3 regions of the Neobacillus pocheonensis genome follow, and region 1 is predicted to be linked to each of the others. Evidence: riboswitches for the same ligand, from Rfam matches in the RefSeq annotation. Region 1 holds a riboswitch; each other region holds the start of a gene.
The links. Region 1 has a riboswitch for cyclic di-AMP ahead of ABES02_RS02180 (aspartate kinase). Riboswitches for the same ligand answer to the same signal wherever they lie in the genome.

Region 1 (6,125 bases):
TATGAGCAATACTGCGATTTCTGTAAAAGGGTTAAAAAAATCCTTTAAAGATAAGGAAGTATTAAAGGGGGTGGATTTTGAGGTGCGGGGTGGCGAGATTTTCGCACTGCTGGGCTCAAATGGAGCGGGCAAGACTACGACGGTCAACATCCTCTCGACACTGATGAAGGCCGATGGTGGCGAAGTAAGTATTTGCGGCTTTGACATCCAACTTCAACCAGATCATATTCGCCAGAGTATCAGCCTGACAGGGCAGTTCGCAGCTTTGGACGGCATGCTCACCGGGAGGGAAAACCTGATAATGATCGCCAAGTTGAGGGGAGTTTCCAATCCCGCTCAAGTCACCGACAATCTGCTTGCAAGATTTAGCCTGCGTGACGCGGCCAACCGCCGGGCGGACAAATATTCCGGCGGGATGAAGCGCCGGCTTGACATAGCCATGAGCCTGATAGGGACGCCAGCAGTCATTTTTCTTGACGAACCGACGACAGGGCTTGACCCCGAAGCGCGGATTGAAGTCTGGGAAACCGTCAAGGAGCTTGCCAGCGGAGGCACGACCATCTTGCTGACAACCCAGTACCTGGAGGAAGCTGAACAACTGGCGGACCGTATTGCCATCCTGCATGGTGGAAAAATCATCAAAACCGGTACCCTTACCGAACTCAAGGAGATGTTCCCGCCAGCGAAAGTGGAGTACATCGAGAAGCAGCCGACACTGGAGGAAATTTTCCTCGCGATTATCGGCAAAAAGGAGGAGATGTAAATGAAAAGCAATACAGGGGTATTACTAGGGCGTTTAATGCGGAACATCATGCGCAGCCCGGATACGATTATCACGGTGGCGATTACGCCGATTATGATGATGCTGCTGTTTGTTTACGTATTTGGCGGCGCCATAGAGACTGGCACGGACAACTACGTCAATTATTTATTGCCGGGAATCTTGCTAATGGCTATCGCTTCCGGCGTCGCTTACACTTCCTTGCGGCTGTTTAACGATGTAAAGAGCGGACTGATGGCGCGTTTCATTACGATGCCAATCAAGCGTTCATCGGTATTGTGGGCTCACGTGTTGACTTCGCTTGTTTCCAATGCGCTTACTGTCGTGGTGGTTATCCTCATCGCCCTCTTGATGGGCTTCCGTTCCAGCGCTGGTATCCTGGATTGGCTCGCAGTAGCTGGGATACTCGGGCTGTTTACGCTGGCGCTGACATGGCTGGCGGTCATTCCCGGATTGAGAGCGCGGTCTATGGAAGGGGCGACAGCCTACTCGTACCCGCTGATTTTCCTGCCGTTTATCAGTTCGGCCTTTGTCCCTACCGAAACCATGCCTAAAATTGTCCGTGCGTTCGCTGAGAACCAGCCAGTGACTTCAATCGTGAATGCAATTCGTGCCCTCTTGTATGAAGGGTCTGTTGGCAATGATATCTGGATCGCGCTTGCCTGGTGCGTCGGCATCATGGTCATAGCTTACTTCATCGCCAGTAAACAATTTAAACGCCAGTTAGGGTAAGTCCACCAATATGGGATTAGAGGTTTGCCATGCATGCTTTAGAAGAATTTACAGCGGGTTATGCTCTTTCGCAGGAGGAGAAATTAATAGAATGAAGCCCATAGATATAATTGACAGTAAATGAGAAGATTCTGAAGTAAAACCGCTTTGGTAACCAATGCCATTAACTTAAGGAACTATGGATTACATTTCAGCTGGAATGTGATTCATAGTTTTTTTCGATTGAAGGAAAAAGTTTTTAAGGCAGCAAGAAAAGAGAGGATTTTTCTCCTTTAAATCGGATTTTTTGTTGTTTTATTGTGAACTAAATGAAATTTTACCCCATGGATTTTTATGTTTTTTTTACACCTTTGCCCATTTTTTTTACCCTATTTTGACGTGAAAATGAAGTAGAATCAGTCTATGCCAGAGAAGCAATTCAATACGAATAAAAATTAATCCTAGTTCAACTTAAAGAATTATAAAGATGAAATTAATTCTTGTGGAGGTATCAGAATGTCAATAATTCAAGAGACTATTTGGCTTTATAATCTTTGGCTGTTCAACTTTTTTTTCGTAATATTCGGCGTAAGAGAAGTCATGTCATGGGAGAAACGTAATAACAAGATCAAGAAATATATATATCTAATTCTTAAACCAAATCAACCTGGAGTGGTCGTCGGAGCCACAAGTGCTATGAGAGAGGCAGGGCTCGTAGTGATTTGGCAAAATCGATATAAATCATGAAAAAAATTTAATATATAAATATTGAATGTATATGTTCTGAAATGGTAGACCAATGAGTACCTTTCTTTCCAAAGTTGAATCAGAAATCCCAACGGTTCTTTATCTGTTTGTATTTTTCGATGGGTTTCATAAAAAATCTATCTTGCGGAGTATTGAATTTGGAGGAACTTATTATGTTTGAAAAATTCTTTGATTACCTTGGTTTTGCTACACCTTTTATAGTATTCTTTTACTTAATTTTGCTAGAAAAATTAAAAAGTAGAAAAAAAGTGAATAAATAAGAGAAAATCCTGTTTTATATAAATATTTTACAAAAAAGTCATTTTTTATTCGAAATTAGCTATTTACAAATTGATAATAAAGAATTTAATCACTACTTGTAAACCAATTAATATACCGGATTAATACTGAGGAAATCAGGAGCGGAGGAACCAGTTAATTGGATTCATTCTGGGAAACCAGAAGGGATGAGATACTCTTCCGCCATCCTACCCGTCAGCTAACTTCGTCGGCTAAAGCGAGGGAGGTCAAAAGACCGTAAAATCTGAGGGCTGTTTTGCTTGTAATTAAAACAAGATCGTCTAAAGATTAACAGTAGGTCTTTTTATTCTGCCAATGAATTAGAAAAAGGAATTTAGAAGACAGAACGCAAAGAGAGGCAAATCTTCGCTGGGCGCTAAGTAGACCTGATGACTTTTTCTCCGATTTTATTTTGTTGTTGCAAGTCATAATGCAGTTGGGGAAAAGTTTTATTCTCCACAGAACGATTATGATTTTGCATGTCTGCAAATACGGGGAGAAAGAAATCCAGGTCTATTTTTTGTGAAAACTGATGGTATTAACCTGAAAATTTCTCTCAATGCAATTAAGTTTGAGTTTAGGTAAATGGATAAGATTACTGAAATAAACTTGAAGAGGAGAGGTTGGTTAAAATGGGAATGATCGTACAAAAATTTGGTGGCACTTCGGTAGGAACTAAAGATAGAATTTTAAAAGCTGTTGATAAAATTATTTCCGCAAAGCAAAAAGGAAATGATGTCGTTGTTGTAGTATCTGCAATGGGAAAATCAACAGATGTACTGGTGGACATGGCAAATGAAATCTGTAATGAAGTACCTGAGCGGGAAATGGATATGCTTTTATCAACAGGAGAGCAGGTATCGATCGCTTTACTGGCTATGGCTTTACAGAGCAAGGGGTACTCTGCGGTCTCTTTAACAGGATGGCAGGCTGGAATCATTACGGAACCTGAACACACCGAAGCAAGAATAAAACAAATAGACACCTATAAAATACTGTCCCATTTTCAATTAGGACACATAGTGATTGTCGCGGGTTTCCAAGGAATTACAGAAAATGGGGAAATTACCACATTGGGGCGAGGAGGATCCGATACGACAGCCGTAGCGCTTGCAGCAATGCTCAATGCAGATTTGTGTGAGATTTATACGGATGTGGATGGTGTGTATTCCGCAGATCCGCGCATTGTGCCGACGGCAAAAAAAATAAAAAGTATATCTTTTGACGAAATGCTTGAAATGGCCAGATTAGGTGCGAGTGTTTTACATCCGCGTGCAGTAAAATGTGCGCAGAAAAATAAAGTAAGGTTAACGGTTCGATCAAGTTTCTCCAATGAAGAGGGGACTTTCATTCGGGGGATTTTTGGAATGGAGGATGACAGCCACGTTTGCGGCATTGCACATAGTGAAAATGTATTGTCAATAACAATTACCAATTTCCCAAATGAAGGGAATACTCTCTATTCCTTATTTTCCTTATTTATGGATTCACGAATTCATGTTGAATTTATCCATCAAAGTTCCAAAGATTTACCTAAAACGACTGTTTCCTTCGTTGTATCTAAGGAAAATGCAAAACGGACATTAAAATTCCTGGAAGAACATAGAGAAAGACTTCACTTTGACAGAGTGTATACTGAGACAGGATTAGCAAAAGTTTCGATTGTTGGTAAAGGATTGAGTTCTGCTCAGGATATCGTTGCAAGAATGTATATAGCACTTGCTTTTTCAAATGTTTCGACAAAAATGGTTAGCACATCGCAAAATAAGATTTGATGTATAGTCCCTGTAGATCGCATGGTAACTGTAGTTCGAACACTTCATTGTACCTTTGGTCTGGAAACAGCAGGGTTAGACATGGTTCATTGAACTTGCAAATTCTAAAAAAATATCTCTTTAAAGAATTTTGTATTGAAAGATGAATTCAAAGTAAAAAGCCAAAGTTAGGGTCTTTGGCTTTTTATGTTAGCAATAGTATGAATTTTTTGAATTCGAAACTTACTCCTCTAGAAACTTTTCTAAATTTATATCCACAATAAATACTCCTATTCTCTCCTCCATTTTCGCGTTTATATCACTATAACGGGACAGGACAGTACAAAGAGTTACATTTTGCTTGCTGGGCGTTAAGTAGACCATGAGTACTTTTTCTCCAATTATTGATTAATTTAACGAAATACCTTAATAGTATATCTTTTTTAGATATTTCCATATGGTTATCGTTGGCATTGATCTACTGGGGGACGAGTAAGCCATGGTCTATTTTTTGTTCCTGGATTTTAAAAGAATGTGAACTAAATGAATATTTCACCCCCTGGATTTTTATATTTTTTTTACACCTTTGCACGAAATTTTTACCCTATTTTTACGCGAAACGAAAGTAGAATTTATCTATGCCAAAGAGGTCACTCAATACTAAACAAAGATAATCACTGAATAAGTTTGAGGCTGAATTTTGGTGAATTTACTGAGATACACAGAAAAGGATTGAACCATAAGGGGGGAAATGAAAAATCTCTTGATCTTTGGTATCTCTTTAATCCGAAGTTTGAGTAAGCCGAACGAAGAGAATTTCCACTGTTTGATTAATCGTAAGCACTCAACAGTTGAAAACATGAGGAAGGAGGTTAGGTATGTTTAACAACGATTTTGTATCAATTATACTTTTTGTTTTAGCCTTTGCTATCTTTGGGGGATTTACTTTATTTAGTGAAAAAGCATGAGGAGGAAATCGGTATGCTTATACCAGGAATCATTGGAGTGGCTTTAATTGTTTATTTGACCTACGTCTTAATTAAACCTGAAAAGTTTTAGGATCCATTTAACAATGATGAACATATAGGAGGAACATCGAAATGACCATGGGATTAATCCAGGTAGTTGTGACCTTGGTAATTGCCATCTTACTGGTAAAACCGGTAGGCGCCTACCTTGTAAAAGTGTTTGATTATGAAAAAACAGACTTAGACCGGGTTTTTGGACCGGGAGAGCGGTTCATTTACCGTATGATTGGAGTCAAAGATAAAGAAACGATGGGCTGGAAAAAGTATGTTTTTGCCATGTTGCTTTCAAACTTTATCATGATGATTTTACTTTACATCATTTTCAGGATACAAAAGTATCTGCCTTTAAATCCAGATAAGATAGATAATATGCCTCCTGCTTTAGCGTTTAATACGGCGGCGTCATTTATTACGAATACAAACTGGCAGGCATATAGCGGAGAAAATTCACTTTCTTATTTTTCGCAAATGATCGCCATTACATTCCCAATGTTTACGGCAGCTGCTACAGGATTTGCAGTGGCGATTGCCTTTATTCGCGGATTAGTAGCTCGTCAGAATAACCTTGGAAACTTCTATGTTGACTTGGTTCGTGCCATCACACGTGTATTCTTGCCATTATCTTTTCTTGTTGCATTATTCTTGGTATTTCAAGGCGTACCTCAGACCCTGCATGGGTCGGTAAATGCCACAACATTAGAAGGCGCTAAACAAACGATTACGAGAGGTCCTGTTGCGGCATTAGAGTCGATTAAGCATATTGGAACAAATGGCGGCGGATATTTTGGCACCAACTCGGCACAT
Region 2 (3,485 bases), on a different contig from region 1:
ATTTTATCCAATAAAGGTGGAAGCATATCACTTTTTAAACAATTTTCACAAATTAGCAATACTGTCATGTCTGGCTTATTTACACTATCATCTTCGCTATTCCCACATATGTTACATACTTGTTCCATTTAGCAGCACTCCTTTATATATTTATATTCATAATTTTTCCCTTCTTTACCTTTTTTCACCCTTCTTAATTGTTACATCTTTAAAAATAAAAAAGCCCAATGAAAATATCATTGGACTTGTGACTTACATTAAGTTACGTATCAATCATTCAAATGAAATGGAACAGTAGAAACCACAACGTCTTTTCTATTTAATAATATGGAACGGATACGTAATCCTGATTGATTGTGTAATAATCGGTGCCACCACTTATGTGTAATAAATTCAGGTAATAGTACAGTTATTTTCTTCTCATGTTTATAGTGGTGGTCAATACGCTCAATAAATTCAATTAATGGCTTAATTAATGTACGGTAACGTGACGTAACAACGACTAATCGGACACCTGGGTTCCACTCATCCCATCTTGCTTCCATCTTTTTAGCATCTTCAGGAGAAAAAGCAACATAAAAAGCTACCACATTTGGGGTAAGTGATTTTGCATATGAAATTGTTGATACCACCACCTTATGAATACCAGCAACAGGTATAATTATGATTGTATCAGTACTTGGAATGGTCTCAGTTAAATCAAATTTTAATTGCTTACCTACATTGTCGTAATGTTTACTAATTTTTGTAATTACCCATAACAATATAGGCGTTATAACAACTACGATCCAAGCCCCTTCTTCAAATTTGGTAATACTGAATATTATTACAACAAAGAAGGTTACTACGGCACCTATTCCATTTATAATTGCTTTTCGTTGCCATCCTTGTGATTTATCCTTTCGCCACTTTAAGACAAGACCTATTTGTGCCATAGTAAATGATAAGAAAACACCAATGGCATAAAGAGGAATTAATGCCTCAGTTCTTCCGCGAAATACAATGAGTAAAATACTTGCTAAGATTCCCAGTGTAATTATTCCATAGTTATAAGCTAAACGGTCTCCTCTGTTGGCAAACATTCGGGGCATATTTTTATCTTGCGCCATGAGAGATCCTAATATCGGAAACCCATTAAAGGCAGTATTAGCAGCTAGTATTAATATTGTCATGGTAGCAAACTGAATAATATAATAAAAAATTCCCCTTCCAAAAGCATCTTCTGCCACCATTGAAAGAACAGTTTTAGTTCCTGTTGGATCAGGATGAATATCATAGGCTCTTGAGATAATCGTTACTCCACCAAAAATAATGGATAATAACAGTCCTAATGTAACCATTGTTCGTTTCGCATTTTTTTGTGCCGGTTGCCTAAAATGAGGTACCGCATTGGAGATAGCTTCAACTCCTGTTACAGCTGAACACCCAGATGAGAAAGCTTTTAACAAAACAAACCATGTCAGGCTTGCTGGTAATTCTGTAGGTATTGTGATTTCGTGTGTTGCCTGACTTGCACCAGTTAACCAGTCAAATAACCCTTTACCTACCAGGGTTAACATGCAAAAAATAAATATGTAAGTCGGAAATGCAAATACGTTACCCGCTTCTGATATGCCTCTTAGATTCATCCATACCATAAACCAGGTAAAAATAAGTCCAATTGGAACGATATATGGTAAAGCAGAAGGGTAAGCAGAAGTAATTGCCAGTACACCTGCCGATATAGAAACTGCTACCGTTAACGTATAATCAATAAGTAATGAAACTCCGGCTAAACGTCCCCACATCATGCCCAAGTTTTCTTTTGCGACCATATAGGCTCCTCCGCCTTGAGGGTACGCGTCGATAACTTGTCTATAACTAATAATAAGAATAGAAATTAATAATATAATTGCTATAGCAACGGGCAAAGAAAAAGCAAATGCAAATGCCCCAACTGTCGCTAGTTCCAATAATATCATTTCTGTCCCATAAGCTACAGAAGAAAGAGCATCCGAGGAAAGAATCGGTAGTGCCTTCCACATCGGCATTTTTTCGGCTTCTGCTTCTTCTGATTTTAAAGGACGACCAAAAAGTAACCTTTTAAATGTCATGATTATTTACCCCCTGATTATGGTTAAGCCATTAAACTGATGCATCCCATAAAATCACATACAATTAATGAATTCATCTGGGATTAATTTAATATTGTGTTCCAAGTTAATTAAATTAAGAAGTTTTTTTATATCATTATTAGATTCGCAGACACAGATATGTTCAATCCAAATATTGTATTTTGTTTTTTGAATACAGGTAAGGGTGCAAGGAAAGTGATTGTATGATTTTATGATATACCACCCCGTCTTTTTCTCTATCCAATTCTCTTGGTGTTTTATATTATTTGGAAGCTTAATCCGTTTTTTCCAAAGCTCTTTTTCCTGTTTTTCTCGAACCATATGATAAACTTCTTCAATTTGCCCTTCTTGGTCTACAAGTTTTGCCCATCTCCCACAATTAATAAAATTTAAAATATCTTTTTTATTATCACCAAACCAGTAACCAATTATATACCTGTAACCATTATGTAATTGCCATACAGCACCAAATACTCTGTAACGCATTGTGATAACATCAAGATAATCATTTCCTATCCCGAAATATGTTGGTGTGGATTTATTTTGATAATATTTTTTCATAAGTGTCCCAAGAAGTCTTTCCATTTTTTAATACCCCCTACAATACATAATCAGTATTTCCAGTGATAAAAAAACATGAAAATTATTATTCTCACTACTCACAATATTTTAAATGAATCTTGCTAACCATTATCTATTTTTGAAAAACACCCCTATTTGTTGAAATGCCGATTACCATATCCTTAAAGACTAATATAGCCTTTTAACCCCAAACGATCACTCCCTCCATGAATTTTATTCCCCCTTAAACTCTTGCCAAAACAAATAAGACCACAAATCGAAAGCAAGCTTTTTCTGTAAAAAAGAGCACAAAAAGCGCCTTCATAGGTGGTCTTTTGACCTCATTCGCTTTAGCCGACGAAGTTAGCTGACGGGTAGGATGGCGAAAGAGATTGACATCCCTTCTACATAAGTAGAATTAACCCCAAAATTGGGTCCTCCGTTCCCTTTCGGGATTAGGCAATATGAAATTTCTTCTATGAGCATGATATTAGGACGATAAAAATAAATTGTAAAGGGTTAAAAATTAGTTAAATAAACCATTTTATTTACAATAAAACGCTTACATCGATGTTTTACTTCAACTTTCTCGTTATCACTAAGTTCTATAACATTTTAGGGCCTTGGGTGCGTTAATTAGAAAATGTCTAAAAGGAGTTAAAAAGGAGAATACGGGAAAAGTATAAATAAGTGTGCTAAGGAGTGATAATTTTGGAACAAGTCTGTACTGTTTGTGGTGAGAGGAAAGGTAAAAGTGAAAAAGGAGAAATAAACGTTTTAATAATATGTGAAGCGTGTCTAGATAGTGAA
Region 3 (6,125 bases), on a different contig from region 1:
ACCCCCCAGCCGATTTTTATCGGAAAGGGAGGTGGGGAGATTTTAGACCATGCAGCGTTTGATTTCTATAAAACGTCCCAGCAGCGGGTCTCTTGGGAGCATATTAAAACGATTGTGCTCTCAGAAAATGTTTTGAAAAATGGAGATATTAAACAAATTGATGAATTTTTATCCCGATTCTTTCAGTTTAGAAATACGATGTGGGTGTTTGGAACAAAAGAAGCACTTCCGGATGTCTTGGCAACTGGGACCATCCTGAATATATCACCCCTTTATACCATTTTGGATATCCCAAAAGAAATGACAAAAAATTATTCCCTTTTTAGTCCGTTGAAGTTTTTCAAATTTAGTGCCGATTTATATGAACCCGGGATGACAGCACAAGTGCCTTTCTTATCGATTACGAAAAAAAAATGGAAGGCTGACAAAAAGGATTTCCCTCTGCTCAAGTATAGCGGGGCGGCTTTTGTAGCATCGAAGCGATACAAAGGCTACTTGTCAGAGAAGGACTTATCAGGGTTTAAATGGACGGAAAAGAAGTTACACAGAGCACCTTTGTCATTAAAAAAAGACGGGGAGCCAGTTGCGGAACTCGTTTTGAAAAAGCCGAAAGTCAAAACACAGACTTACATAAAGAATCACGAACCGCATTTTCGAATGAAGGTTAGCTTGCAAGGAGATATTTTTCAAATGGTAAAATTCTTGCCCGTAAAAACCTTAGAAACATTAGCTGAAGAGAATCTGAAAAAAGAAATTGAAAGAACGTATAAAAATGGATTGAAAAAAGGAATTGATGTTTTTCAATTATCACAAATCATGTATCGTAATAATGTGAAGGAATGGAAAAGATATCAAAACAATGGAATCATCACGCTTTCACCGTCGTCCGTAACTGTGGATGTAAGAGTAAAGATTATTACAAGCGGCCAATGGAAGCCAGTAAATTTGAAAAAGCCATACAATCAGGAGTGACGATAAAGGATCCCCATAACTGGCTGAGGAAGAACGTCGTTGTCAAAAGAAATAGAAGAATCCCGCTTGAATAAGACATTTGGTGTTTATTCAAGCGGGATTTTTTTAGCGCTTTATTCGATTTTTTTTTGATTCTTAAAAAATTAACAAAAAATTGATTTTATCAATATTTCCCATTTCTTTTGAACACTATAAAAAGAAATGAGTTGAAGGAGTTAAACATGTGGAAATGAAGCAGGTGTATGAGTTAATAAAAAAAGGTAACAAATCGTCAGCGATAGCCATGATAGGAAATACTCTTATTGCTTTAACAGAATTTATTGCTGGAGCAATAAGTGGAAGTGGAGCCATGTTTGCCGCAGCCATGCACTCATTAGTAGATGCAGTAAATCAGGGTTTCATTTTTATCGGCAGTATTTTATCTAAAAAAAAAACCGTCACACAGGTTTCCAAATGGTTTCGAACGCTTGAACCATATTTTCAGTCTAATAGCCGTATTGGTTGTATTGACGATGACATATGAAACCATTCCGCTCTGGTTCATACAAACCCTTCATTCAAAAAATCGAAGGGTTTTTGTTTTTTACAATAATAACATTATTAAAAATAGGATAATGTTTAAGGAGACATTTCATGCATCACTTTAACGAGATATTTATTCAAATCCTCATTTTATTAGCGATATCATTAACTGTTATCGCACTTGCAAAATTAATCAATCGGCCTTATTCTATCGCGCTTGTTTTGGTGGGTCTTCTATTAGGGTTGGCCGAAATCCCCTATTTAGAGGATGCAGAACATTTTATTGCGCAATCTGAGGTATTTCAAGTCATCATTATTTCCTTATTCTTACCGATCCTGTTAGGAGATGCTTCATTAAAACTCCACTATTCTCACTTAAAGGAAGAAAAGCTTCTTGTCATAGCCCTGGCAATTGGGGGGACTTTATTATCTTTCCTTTTTATCGGCTTAGGAGCCCATTACCTACTAAATCTTCCTATTGTTGGAGCATTTACATTTGCTTCATTGATGAGTGCAACTGATCCAATCAGTGTTATTGCCATTTTTAAAACTCTAGGTGTTCCAAAAAAGCTTGTAACCATTATTAAAGGAGAATCACTCTTCAATGATGGGATAGCGGTAGTATTATTCCAAATTTCAACCGTTTATCTATTATCCTATATGGAAATGGGCTTAGTTGGCTTGGGCCAAGGATTACTGTTATTTTTAAAATTTAGTGCTGGCGGGCTCTTGATTGGAGGGGCTGCCGGCATTATCTTCTCTCAAATTATTCGTGCCTATGATGATTACCCACTTGAAATTGCGTTTTCGATTGTCATGTTTTTTGGCTGCTACTTTATCGCTGAACATTTCCACGTTTCCGGAGTGATTTCTGTTGCTGTCGCTGGTTTAATTTTTGGGAATTATGGTGCGAAGGTGGGGATGTCTGAGACGACAAGGATCAATATCGATTCGTTTTTTGATACCGTCACTTTTTTTGCAAACAGTTTAATCTTTTTAATGATTGGATTAGAAATAAGAAACATTTCTCTTTCGCAAAGATGGGGATACATTGTGCTAGCGATTGTAATCGTCCTCTTATCAAGGACTCTTGCGTTATACATAAGCCTTTCGCCGATTAAAGGCTTTTCAGAAAAATATAAGGCCATACTAAATTGGGGAGGCTTAAAGGGTAGCTTATCGATTGCCCTTGCATTAAGCCTGCCCCATGAATTTGAAGGCAGAGAAGATATCTTAATCCTAACGTTTAGTGTCGTATTGTTTTCGCTGCTATTCCAAGGTCTAACCATTACACCATTGATTAATAAACTAAAAATATCTGATAAGATTTAAGTGAAAAAATGAGCATTCTGTAGAATAATTATGGAAAGTACCTGTTTATATAGATTTATCATCAAAAATGGCCGTTTTTAAGCAAATTTCGTCATTTACATTCAAATCATAAAGGACTATTATTGCTTCAAATCAATTTAATATTTCGGCCAAATCCTGAGAAAGTTCAGGAACGGAGGAACCAATTTTTGGGGGTTAATTCTGGAATCAGAAGGGATGAGAAACTCTTTCGCCATCCTACCCGTCAGCTAACTTCGTCGGCTAATGCGAAGGAGGTCAAAGACCGCCTAATTCAGGGTGCTTTTTTTTTGCCAAAAAGCAGCGTGATGAATAAAGAGGTCTTTTTATTATGCCTATTTTTGCAAAGCCTGGGCTGCAACGTTCGATTTCTTATTCTAATAAAAAGAAGGGATTTTAAAGTGACACATCCATCACAAATTTTGGAATTAATTTTTGCAGTCATTGCTTTAATCGCAATATGGTTTTCCATTACTAATTTTAACAGCGTTAAACGGATTTTAATTGGCAGACCAATGCGAACAGCAGAATTGCATGCCCAGCACAATAAATTACTTTGGTATATTGCGCTCCCTATACTAGCTGCTGACCTTTATTCTTCTGTTTCTTATGGCCCTGAATCAGGGATGACAGAACTAATGAACTTAGGAGCAGAAGCAAAGTGGTATATCATTCCGATTACGATTTCTACTATAATCCTTTTGGCTATCCTGATTCTTTCTTATATTATGGGAATCCTTGCTTATCCAAATGGCGGAGGGGCTTACGCAATTGCAAAAGATAACTTTAAACAACGCTGGATCTCTTTAGTGGCCTCCAGTTCACTGCTAGTGGATTATATCTTAACCGTAGCCGTTTCTGTTTCAGCAGCGCTTGAAGCTGTTTCTTCTGCATATCCAGTAGTTGCCCCCTATGAAACGGTTCTAGCTATTCTTTGTGTTTTTATCCTATTAATTGTAAACCTTCGGGGTGTGGCTGAATCGGCGAAAATTTTTGCATGGCCCACTATAGGATTCATGGCTTGTATGCTGATTTTAATCGCTTTTGGTTTATTTGATGAGGTTAATCATGGTTTTGTGCAACCAGCTACACCGCAGTTTGGTTCTGTTCCTGAGGGATTTACGATATTACTCTTATTAAAAGCATTTAGTTCCGCTTGTTCTGCTTTGACAGGGATTGAGACCATTTCAAATGCTGTTCCTATTTTCAGGGAGCCGCAACAAAAAAATGCGATAAAAACGTATGTTGCTTTAGGTACCATTACATCTATCACTCTATTAGGATTTGCCTATCATTTATATGTTAAAGGTATTTCACCTGACCCTCATAATACAATGTTATCGCAATTAACTCAGTATTATTTTGGCCATGGGATAGTCTATCAAACTATTATCTGGTTTACGTTTATCGTATTAATACTTGCAGCCAATTCGACTTTTACAGGCTTTTCGCAATTAGCTGCTATCGTAGCTGCAGATGGTTATTTACCTCGTGGACTTACAAATAGGGGTGATAGACTAGGATATTCAAATGGAATTATTGCCTTAGCAGGGACAGCCAGCTTACTTATTCTTGCCTTCCACGCCCATACAAATGCTTTAATTCCTTTATATGCAATAGGGGTTTTCTTATCCTTTACTGTAGCACAATATGGTTTAGTGAGAAGGTGGAGACGTATTAAAGGGCCTCATTGGAAAACCAAATTAGCCATTAATACAGTAGGGGCCATTATAACGACGATTGTTGCGGCCATATTTGCTGTTACAAAATTTACAAGCGGTGCTTGGGTTGTTTTAGTGGTTATTCCATTTTTTGTTCTTTGCTCTATTCTCGTTCAACGACATTATCAAGCAGTGGCTAATGAGTTAAGAATCGATGTTAAAACAGAACACCCTGAAGCTAACCGGGTTGTAACAATAGTGCTTGTTTCAGGGATCCATCGAGTGGTTCAAAACACCTTATCTTTTGCCAAAAGTTTATCTCAAGAGAATTTATTAGCCGTATATGTAGGTTTTGACGATGAGTCTATGAAAAAGATGGAAAGTAAATGGGAGGAGTGGGGGACACCTTGCCGCTTACTTACCCTGAAAAGTAAATACAGATCAATATTAGAACCATTAACAAGATTTATCCACATCATTGAAGAAAAAGAACAATTTAAGGCTCAAATCCATATTGTTATACCTCAATTTATCACAAAAAAATGGTGGCATAACTTACTGCATAATCAAACAGCACTGCTGCTTCGCTTATGGTTAATAAGACATAAAGATGTGGTTGTTACAACAGTTCCTTATCATTTAAAGGAATAACCCTAAAATAAAGGGCAGAAATCACCATCAGTGATTCTGCCCTTTATTTAGATTAAATCCCGAGTATTTTTATATGATAAAAAATGTTGACAAAAGTTAATAGATATAATATTATTATTTTGAATTAAAGATATTCAAATTAGAGATAAGTAATTTTAGAATATCTTAATTTGAAGTTTATTACCATTAGGTGGTGTGAGGAATGAGTTTTTTAAATAAATTATTTGGTAAAACAACTGAGGAGGAAAATATAGTGACAAAATTAAACATTGGTATTATCTTAGGAAGCACACGTCAAGGACGCGTAAGTCCACAAGTAGGAGAATGGGTAAAAGAGATTGCAGACAAACGTGGCGATGCCAATTATGAAATCGTTGATATTGCAGACTTCAATTTACCATTCTTAGGAACAACTGACGGTTCAGAACCAGGAATCGCAGCATGGAACCAAAAGCTTGCTACTCTAGAGGGCTTCGTATTCGTTGTTCAGGAATACAACCACAGCATCACTGGTGCATTAAAGAATGCCCTTGATTTTGCCCGCGAAGCTTGGAACGATAAAGCAGCAGGTATCGTAAGCTATGGTTCAACAGGCGGAGCACGTGCGGCTGAACACTTACGCGGCATCCTTGGTGAATTGAAAGTAGCTGACGTTCGCACACATCCAACATTGTCATTATTTACTGATTTTGAAAACGGCAGTGTTTTCAAACCAGCTGAATTACATCTTACTAATGTAAATGCTATGCTTAGTGAAGTAGTCGCTTGGAGCGGTGCTTTAAAAACGATTCGCTAATAAAAAGAGGGGATGATCACTCATCCCCTTTTCCTATTATAGCTTTCGATATTTTTTCATTGATAAGATATTTAAGAAAACAAAGATTAAGGCGAAAATCACTAAAGCCAATATATCCCCGCTAATGTCACTGAAGCCCAATCCTTTATACATGACGCCCCTTAATGCATCTC

Region 2: linked by a shared signal. The riboswitch ahead of ABES02_RS28430 (hypothetical protein) and the one ahead of ABES02_RS02180 (aspartate kinase) in region 1 are both predicted to bind cyclic di-AMP.
Region 3: linked by a shared signal. The riboswitch ahead of ABES02_RS10555 (APC family permease) and the one ahead of ABES02_RS02180 (aspartate kinase) in region 1 are both predicted to bind cyclic di-AMP.

Annotation. Positions count from the first base shown of each region.
Region 1 is NZ_JBCNAD010000005.1:52,813-58,937, forward strand. It holds gene ABES02_RS02165 (ABC transporter ATP-binding protein) at 2-763, shown strand; gene ABES02_RS02170 (ABC transporter permease) at 764-1,513, shown strand; gene ABES02_RS02175 (hypothetical protein) at 2,009-2,239, shown strand; cyclic di-AMP (ydaO/yuaA leader) riboswitch at 2,624-2,768, shown strand; partial or broken gene ABES02_RS02180 (aspartate kinase) at 3,172-4,407, shown strand; gene kdpF (K(+)-transporting ATPase subunit F) at 5,248-5,352, shown strand; gene kdpA (potassium-transporting ATPase subunit KdpA) at 5,400-6,125, shown strand, end outside.
Region 2 is NZ_JBCNAD010000081.1:224-3,708, reverse strand. It holds gene ABES02_RS28435 (APC family permease) at 270-2,093, opposite strand; gene ABES02_RS28430 (hypothetical protein) at 2,148-2,699, opposite strand; cyclic di-AMP (ydaO/yuaA leader) riboswitch at 3,013-3,147, opposite strand; gene ABES02_RS28425 (hypothetical protein) at 3,387-3,485, shown strand, end outside.
Region 3 is NZ_JBCNAD010000020.1:91,589-97,713, forward strand. It holds gene ABES02_RS10540 (Ger(x)C family spore germination protein) at 1-972, shown strand, start outside; gene ABES02_RS10545 (cation transporter) at 1,202-1,495, shown strand; gene ABES02_RS10550 (cation:proton antiporter) at 1,606-2,826, shown strand; cyclic di-AMP (ydaO/yuaA leader) riboswitch at 2,964-3,104, shown strand; gene ABES02_RS10555 (APC family permease) at 3,246-5,156, shown strand; gene ABES02_RS10560 (NADPH-dependent FMN reductase) at 5,359-5,952, shown strand; gene ABES02_RS10565 (ABC transporter permease) at 5,989-6,125, opposite strand, start outside.